Regions from separate parts of the Paraburkholderia sp. BR10937 genome, predicted to be linked through region 1. Evidence: riboswitches for the same ligand, from Rfam matches in the RefSeq annotation. Region 1 holds a riboswitch; the other holds the start of a gene.

The links. Region 1 has a riboswitch for cobalamin ahead of AB4Y44_RS04875 (TonB-dependent receptor). Riboswitches for the same ligand answer to the same signal wherever they lie in the genome.
Region 2: another riboswitch for cobalamin. It lies ahead of cobG (precorrin-3B synthase); the one in region 1 lies ahead of AB4Y44_RS04875 (TonB-dependent receptor).

Annotation. Positions count from the first base shown of each region.
Region 1 is NZ_JBFRCL010000004.1:59,095-63,493, reverse strand. It holds gene AB4Y44_RS04885 (helix-turn-helix domain-containing protein) at 1-230, shown strand, start outside; gene AB4Y44_RS04880 (glutamine cyclotransferase) at 227-868, shown strand; gene AB4Y44_RS04875 (TonB-dependent receptor) at 917-2,848, opposite strand; cobalamin riboswitch at 2,953-3,135, opposite strand; cobalamin riboswitch at 3,226-3,360, shown strand; gene AB4Y44_RS04870 (porin) at 3,607-4,399, shown strand, end outside.
Region 2 is NZ_JBFRCL010000028.1:1,663-6,061, reverse strand. It holds gene cobM (precorrin-4 C(11)-methyltransferase) at 1-173, opposite strand, end outside; gene AB4Y44_RS22860 (cobalt-precorrin-6A reductase) at 188-913, opposite strand; gene cbiE (precorrin-6y C5,15-methyltransferase (decarboxylating) subunit CbiE) at 910-2,136, opposite strand; cobalamin riboswitch at 2,231-2,407, shown strand; gene cobG (precorrin-3B synthase) at 2,503-3,888, shown strand; gene AB4Y44_RS22845 (precorrin-8X methylmutase) at 3,881-4,399, shown strand, end outside.

The sequences.
Region 1 (4,399 bases):
CGTGGTCGAGTTCGGCGCTGGCGCTCGCGCTCGGCGCGAGCCAGCGCACCGTGCAGCGTGCGCTCGATTCGCTCGCCGCGGCGGACAAGGTGCAGTCGTTCGGCTTCGGCCGCGCGCGCCGCTGGACCACGCCGCCCGTCCCCGGATTCGCGACGACCTTGTTACTCCCCGCGCCGCTGCCAGGCGACCAGGATGAACCCCTGTCCCTTCATTCAAGGAGGAAACCATGAAACGAACGACTGCCGAAATCGTCCGCGAGTACGGCCCCTTTCCCGGCATCGAGAAGGTGGGCGGGGTCTCGTATGACGGCAAGCACGTGTGGTTCGCCGTGGGCGAGCGCATCGCGTCGCTCGATCCGCAGAGCGGCCAGACGCGGCGCTCGATCGACATCGCGGCGCACGCGGGCACGGCGTTCGACGGCCGGCATCTGTTTCAGATCGCCGAGGACCGCATCCACAAGATCGACCCTGAAACGGGCCGCGTGCTTGCCACGATTCCCGCGCCTGGAGGCGGCGGCGACTCGGGACTCGCGTGGGCGGACGGCACGCTCTGGGTCGGGGTGTATCGCGAGCGCAAGATCCATCAGGTCGATCCGCAGACGGGCGCGATTTTGCGCACGCTCGAATCGAGCCGCTACGTCACGGGCGTGACGTGGGTGGACGGCGAGCTGTGGCACGGCACCTGGGAAGGCGACGAGAGCGACTTGCGGCGCATCGATCCGGGCACGGGCGAAGTGCTGGAACAACTCGACATGCCGCCCGGCACCGCCGTTTCGGGGCTGGAGTCCGATGGCGGCGAGCAGTTCTTCTGCGGCGGCGGCAACAGCGGGAAGATTCGCGCGGTGCGGCGGCCGAAGCGCGAGGGCTAGGCGAGCGGGCGCGCGAAACGCTTGAACGCACCCGCTCGCACGCAACGCTCAGAACGTATAGGTGACCTTGCCAAACGCCGTGCGCCCCAGCGTGTTGTAGCCGTAGGCGGTCACGTACTGCCGGTTGAACACGTTCGCCAGCGTGGCCGAAAGCGCGAGATGCGCATTGACCTTGTACGACGCGCGCAGGCTCACCGTGGTCCACGAAGGCAGGTAGATCGTGTTGAGCTGGTCGTCGAACGTCGAGCCGTTATACAGCAGCGAAACGCCGGTACTGAGCGCGTGGAGCTGGAACTCGTCCCACGTGTGATCTACGCTCAGGCTCGCCGTCTGGCGCGGGCGGCGATTGAGCCAGGTCTGGTCGGTCACGTCCTGCGGATTCAGGATCCCCACCGTGAGGCTCACCGGCGTGGACGTGCCGAGCGTGCCCTTGTACGAGAGGTCGAGCCCCTGAATGTGCGCGCGGCCCACGTTCACGGGCAGGAAGGTCTGCGAGTTGTACGTGATGAGGTCGTGCACCCGCGTGTCGTACACGGCTGCCGTGAACGTGCCGATCGACGTGGTGGCATCGAGCGCGGCTTCGACCGAGTCGCTGCGTTCGGGCAGCAGGTTGGGGTTCGAGTAGCCCGGATAGTACAGGTCGTTGAAGGTCGGCAGGCGGAACGCGTTGCCGTACGAAACGCGCGCCGTGTAGACCGGCGTGATCGCCCAGGACAGCGCGACGTTGCCCGTATTCACCGATTGCCCCTGCACGATTTCGTGCCGCCCCGCCAGAAACAGCGTGACGGGTCCGAGCGTGGTCGACTGATGCATCGACACGGCAGAATCGTTGCGCGCGGGCAGGCCGCCCGGCACATCCACGGGCAGGAACGCCATCTCGCGCGTGTAGTCGTAGGCGAGCTTGGTCTCGCCGTCGAGCGGCATGCCGAAGAGCGTGTGGCCTCTTTCCTGATGCGTGATCGACGTGGAGGTGGAAAAGCGCGTCGAGTCGATCTCGTCGGTCGGGATCGTCGGGTCGTTCGAATAGAGGAACTGACGGTCCGTCGCGTAGCCCACCGACTGGTCGAACTGCGTGGTCGGCGTGATGTCGAGGTGGAACGCGAGGCCGGTCGTGAGCTGGTTGTCGCGCTGGCGGTCGTTGCCTCCCGCGTTGTCGTACGAGAGATCGGAGCGGTGGTAGAGCGCGAAGGTCGAGATCGACCAGTTGTCGTGCGCGTAGCCAAGGCGCGCGTCGAGGTTCTGCGCGTGGTACGGGTTGCGGCCGTCTTCGTGGCCGTAGGCCCAGGGCTGGGTCGCGTCGATGCCCGCCGTGTTGTAGTCGTGCAGGCCCAGTGAGTAGGTGAGGCCGCTCAGTGCGGAAAGCGGCCCGGTCGAGCCGATCGTGCCCGAGGTGCGCACCTGCGTGTCGAAGGTCTTGTTCGAGCCGCCGCCGAACGAGACGGTGGTCTGGTTCGGCTGGTTCGACGCATGGCGCGTGAAGAGCTGCACGACGCCGCCCACGGCATCCGCGCCGAACGAGGCGGCCGCGGGGCCCGAGATCACCTCGACGCGGTCGAACGAGGCGGTCGCCAGATCGGCCCATTCGGCCGTGCCCGTGGTGACGGAGCCTATGCGTATGCCGTCGATGAACACGGCCACCTGGTCGGCCGACGACCCGCGGATGCTCACGCCCGTGTACGACCCCGGCCCGCCGGTCTGCGAGACGGTGACGCCGGGCAGCGTGGCGAGCGCCTGCGCGATGCTTGGGTCGGCGGGGGAGACGCGGTCGAGGTCCTCGCGCGTGAGCACCTGGGTGCTCGCGTAGCGCTGGTCGAACGATTGCGGCAGATGCTGCGCGTCGCCCACGACGAGGATGTTGGGCAGCGTGGTGCCGTCGCCGGCTTGCTGCTGTGCCTGGGTCGGCGATGCGTCCGCGGCATGCGCGATTTGCCACGCACAGGCGAGCGCGGCGGAAGTCAATACGAATTGGCGAAACTTCATGATGCGGTGGCTGGAAACAGCTCCTGAAAAACGGGCTGTCCGTGCAACGGGCGATCGCCGCGTGGGCGATGCTTTGGCGCATTGGGGATCCCCGCCCGTTGCGGCTGCTGGACTCGGCTGATGGCAGGTCTCCTGGCTCGCAGGTCGACGTCCGTTGCCGGCCTTCCCGGTTTCCCAGTGGCACGCTCTGGCATGGACTCGCCGCTAACAGTTGCGGGGGCAGCCGCAGTCTTGCACTGCGTTCCCTTTTGATCCCGTCGCCGGGAACCATCAGCGCGCAAGGGTAATGGCCGCGCATTTGCCGCGTCAACCTTTGACGTGTGTCGTGTGGCGAAAACACCCGGTTTGGCCGCTCCCGCAACTTACGCTATCCTTGCAGCTGTTTTTCGCGCGTAGGCGCTGCACGAGCGAAACGCAGCAGGGAAGCCGGTGAGAATCCGGCGCGGTCGCGCCACTGTGACTGGCTGTCAATCGAGCCAGAAGTCAGACCTCGCTACGTTTATTTCGCGACTCATTCCAGGGCGCGTAACCCAAGGAGCCGTCAATGCACACCCTCCTGCCCTGGAAACGCGGGCCAATCCGGCCACCACCACCGGCCCCGATGCGGCGTAGACCGCTCACGGGCCACCAGGCGTTCGCTGTTCAAAAGCACGCTGGAAATTGACGGATTAACGACGACGTCGGGGCGCCACGCCGCAACAAGCGAGGGCTGACGGCGCTCGTCCATGCATTCTTTACAAGCACAAACAAGAAGACTCATGAACAAGCACATTCTGGCCGCCCTCGGCGGGGCGTTGGCATTCACAGGCGCTGGCGCCTCGGCGCAGCAGGTCACGTTGTACGGTGAGATCGACGCTAGCGTTGACTATGTCAGCGACGTTGCGGGCCGCAGCCAGTATCGCGCAGGCTCGGGCCTGATCGACGGCAGTTTTTGGGGCCTGCAGGGCAGCGAGGATCTCGGCGGCGGCAACGCCGCGATCTTTCGCCTCGAGCGCGGTTTCTCGGTCACCTCTGGCGAAGCCTTCAACGACCATCCGTTCTACGTTGGTCTGCAATCCGAACGATTTGGTACGATTACGCTCGGCCGCCAGTACGACACGATGCACGACTACTTCGCCCCGTTTACGCTGACGGGCGGTGCGGGCGGCACGGCATTCGCGCATCCGTTCGACAACGACAACGCCAACAATTCGTGGCTCGCCTCGAATGCGGTGAAGTTCGCGAGCGCCACATACGGTGGTTTCAGCGCCGGCGCGATGTACGCGTTTTCGAACGCGGCGGGGCGCTTCGCGCAGAACCGCGCCTACGGCTTCGGCGCGCATTACGAGGGCGGCCCGTTCAGCGCCGGTGTAGCGTGGATGCACATCGACGGACGCGGCGCCTCTTCGGTGGGTGCGTACGATACGTCGGTGCTGCCGGGTGCGGGCCTCGTGCCGACCGAGGTCGCGGTGCAGCGCGAAGACACCATTGGCGCGGGCATGAGCTACGCGCTCGGCGACGTGACGCTCGGCGCGGCCTGGTCACGTTCCATTCATACCGGTGTGAGCGAGG
Region 2 (4,399 bases), on a different contig from region 1:
AGCGTGAGCGGCGCCGTGTCCACGACCTTGTGCGCGCGGTGGCCTTCGAGCACGGCGGGCGGCACGAGCGAGCCCGCGTAGAGAATGACGGGGCAGCTGCGCACGAGGCGCTGGCCCTTCACGGTGATCAGTTCAGGATCGCCCGGCCCCGCGCCGATGAAGAAAACGGTCATGCGTGGAAACTCCGCTAAACAGGGTTCGCGAGCGCGTCGATTGCCGCTTGCGCCGACGTGAATTCACGTTGCGCGTCGGGCAGCGGCGGCCGTTGCATCATCACCACGGGCAGGCCCATTGCGCGCGCGACGGCGAGCTTCGCTTCGGTCGCGGCGCCACCGCTGTTCTTGCTGACCACGACGTCGATGCGCGCTTCGGTAAACAGCACGCGCTCGCCAACGGCGGTGAACGGCCCGCGCGCGTCGATGATGCACGCGCGGGCGTGGCCGGGATGCGCTTCGAGGCAACGGATCGTCCAGTGCTGCTGCGGCGGCACTTCGTCCAGATGCGAGAGCGGCTCGCGCCCGAGCGTGAAGAGCGGGCGCGCGAACGGCGCAATCGCCTTGACTACCCCGCCCCAGCCGCTCACCATGTGCCAGTCGTCGCCGGGCTGCGGCTGCCATGGCGCACGCCGCAGCGCCCAGTACGGCACGTCTGCCGCCACGCATGCGCGCGCCGCGTTGGCGCTGATCTGCGCGGCATAGGGATGCGTGGCGTCGAAGACGAGTGCGATGTTTTCGTCGGCGAGAAAGCGCGCGAGCCCTTCTGCCCCGCCAAAGCCGCCTACCCGCACCGCGCAGGCGAGATCGGCGGGCACGCGGCCAAGGCCCGCGAGCGAGTACACGTGCTGCGGGCCTAGCGTGCGCGCGATCGCCAGCGCATCGCCGGTGCCGCCGAGCAGCAGGATGCGCGCCGTCATGGCTTGACGGCCTCGTAAAGCGTGACGGGCAAGGCCTGACGCCAGGTGTCGAAGCCGCCCAGCGGCTGCGCCTCGCCGATGCCGATACGCGTGAGCGTGCCGCCGTGCTGTGCGCGCCATGCCGCGAGTGCCGCTTCGCTCTGCAACGTCACCGCGTTCGCGACGAGCCGCCCGCCGCTCGCGAGCGCCGACCAGCACGCGTCCAGCACGCCGGGTACGGTCACGCCGCCGCCGATGAAGACCGCGTCGGGCGCGGCGAGCCCTGCGAGCGCGTCGGGCGCGCGGCCCGCGACGAGTTGCAAACCCGGCACGCCCAACGCCGCGCGATTGTGCTCGATGAAGCGTTGACGCTCGGCGTGCGCCTCGATCGCGATCGCGCGGCAAGCGGCGTGCGAGCGCATCCACTCGATGCCGATCGAGCCGCTGCCCGCGCCCACGTCCCACAGCAGCGCGCCGGGCGTCGGCGCGAGACGCGCGAGCGTGAGCGCGCGCACGTCGCGCTTCGTGATCTGACCGTCGTGGCGAAAGGCGTCGTCGGGAAGGCCGGGCGTGAGCGTCCAGCCGCGCGCGGGCGTCTGCGCACTATCGCTTTCGCATTCGAACGCGACCAGATTGAGCGCCGCGGCTTGTTCGACGTGCAACGCATCGGCGCGACCTTCGATGCGGCGTTCGAGCGGGCCCCCGAGATGCTCGAACACCGCAAGACGCGTGGCGCCGAAGCCCGCTTCGGCGAGCAGCGCGGCAAGCGCCGCGGGCGTGCGCCCATCCGCGCTCAACGCGAGCACGCGCGAGCGCGCGTAGAGATGGCGGCGCAGCGCATCGAGCGGACGGCCGACGAGCGAGACCATCGCCGTATCCTGCAGCGCCCACCCCATGTGCGCTGCCGCGAGCGAGAGCGACGACGGCGCGGGCAGCACGCGCATTTCACCGGGCGGCACGCGGCGCGCGAGCGTCGCGCCCACGCCGAACAGCATCGGGTCGCCGCTCGCGAGCACGCATACGGACGCATTCGACTCGCGGTATGCGAGCAGCGCCTCCACGCTGAACGGCTGGGGCCACGCCTCGCGCCGCGCACGCACACGTGACGGCAGCATCGCGAGATGGCGTTCGCCGCCCGTCACGATGGCCGCGTCGAACAGCGCGCGCCGCGCGTCGCGCCGGAGCCCCGCGTAGCCGTCGTCGCCGATGCCCACCACCGTCAGCCATGCCTGCTTGCCCTGCATTCGCTCTCCCGCCGTTGCCTGTTTCGTTGCCTGTTTCTCTACGCCGCCACGGGCCCGCAGCCCGATGGTGGGGCGGAGCACGCGCGAAAACGGGCATAATACCGTGTCCGCCGGCGCCGTTAAGGCATAAAAGGGAACACAGCAAGCTGTGGCCGCCCCCGCGACTGTGAGCAGCGAGACCGCATCCACCCGAGCCACTGGTATTACCGGGAAGGCCGATGCGGTCGACGACCTGTGAGCCAGGAGACCTGCCGGCCGACTGTTCGCGCGAACCCAAATCGGGCGGGGTGTACCGATATCGCTGCCGTTGCCCGCCTGCCGCGCGGGCAGCGCGCCGCTCCAGCGTGATGTTTACCCGGTAATGCCTTGAAACACGAAACGAAGCCCGTCTCGCCCGCTGCCGCATTGGCCGTGCTCCGCCCCTCGGCGTGCCCGGGGCTCGTGCGCGCGGTCGCCGCGCGCGACGGCGGCTTGTGTCGCATCCGTCTGCCCGGCGGCGTGCTTAGCGCCGCGCGAGCGCGCGCGCTCGCCGACGCAGCGTCGACGCACGCGAGCGGCGTGCTCGAACTGACCAATCGCGCGAACGTGCAGATTCGCGGCGTGCGCGCGGGCGAGGAAGCGGCGTTGAGCGCTGCGCTGATCGGCGCGGGCCTCGGCCCCGCCGGCATCGACGCCGCGAGTCCGGTCGAGCGCGCGTGCGCCGCCGACGAATTGCGCAACGTGATGCTGAGCCCGCTCGCGGGCCTCGACCCTGACGCCTCTTGCGATACGACGGCGCTCGCCGCCGCGCTCATCGACATGATGCAGCGCGAGCCGCGTTTCGCCGCGCTCTCGCCCAAGTTCGCGTTGCAACTGGACGGCGGCGAGCGCGTGGCGATGCTCGAGCATCCGCACGACATCTGGCTCGCCGCACTGCCGCATGGCGCAACCGTGCGCTTCGCGCTGGGCCTCGCGGGCCGCCCCACGGCGCAGCCAGTCGGCACGCTCGCCGCCGAAGACGTTCGCGCATCGATGCGCGCGCTGCTGCATGCGTTCCTCGATCTCGCGGGCACCGACACCACACGCATGCGCGACGTGCTGGCCGCTCACTCGCTCGATGCGCTGCTGCAGCGCGCGCAACAGCATGGCGAATTCACGCTGATGCGTGACGACACCACGCTGCGCGCGCGGCGCCGCGCGGAGAGTCCCGCCGGCTTGCGCCTCGGCGCGCACGCGCTGCACGCCGACGGCAGCGGCTACGTGGGCGCGCAGCCCGCGCTCGGCCGTATCGACGCGCCGACGCTGCGCGCACTCGCCGCGCTCGCGGAAGACTCGGGCGATGCGACGCTGCGCGTGACGCCATGGCAAGGCGTGCTGCTGCCGAACGTGCCCGCGCACGCGATGCCCGCCGCGCTCGAACGCCTGCACGCGCTCGGCCTGATCGTCTCGCGCGCCAACCCGCTCGCACGCCTCATCGCGTGCACGGGCTCGACCGGATGCGCGAAAAGCCGCGCGGACACGAAAGGCGACGCACAGCGCCTCGCCGCCCTGTTGCCGCCCGGCGCCGAAGCCCACCTGAGCGGCTGCGAGCGCTCCTGCGCGGCCGCGCATTGCGCGCCGTTCACGTTGCTCGCCAGCGCCCCGGACCACTACGACCTGTACCAGCGCGACGATAAGCGAAGCGGCTTCGGCCGGCTCGTCGCGCGCAACCTGACGATCGAAGCCGCTGCGCTGGCACTCGCGCAGCGGCCCCGGAGCACCCAGGATGTCTGATTACATTCGCGACGGCCAGGCGATCTATCGCGAGTCGTTCGCGACGATTCGCGCCGAAGCCGACCTCGCGCACATCCCCACCGACCTCGAAAAACTCGCCGTGCGCGTGATCCACGCATGCGGCATGGTCGACGTGGCCGCCGACCTCGCGTTTTCCGCAGGCGCGGGCACGGCGGGCCGCAATGCGCTCGCGGGCGGCGCGCCGATTCTCTGCGACGCGAAAATGGTCGCTTACGGCGTGACGCGCGCGCGCCTGCCCGCGAACAACGCCGTGATCTGCACGCTCGACGATCCCGCCGTCCCGGATCTCGCGCGCGCGATCGGCAACACGCGCTCGGCAGCCGCGCTCGAACTGTGGCGGCCGCATCTGGCAGGCAGCGTCGTTGCGATCGGCAATGCGCCCACCGCGCTCTTTCATCTGCTCGACATGGTCGCCGCCGGCGCCCCGCGCCCCGCGCTGATCCTCGGGTTTCCCGTGGGCTTCGTCGGCGCGGCCGAGTCCAAGGCGCAG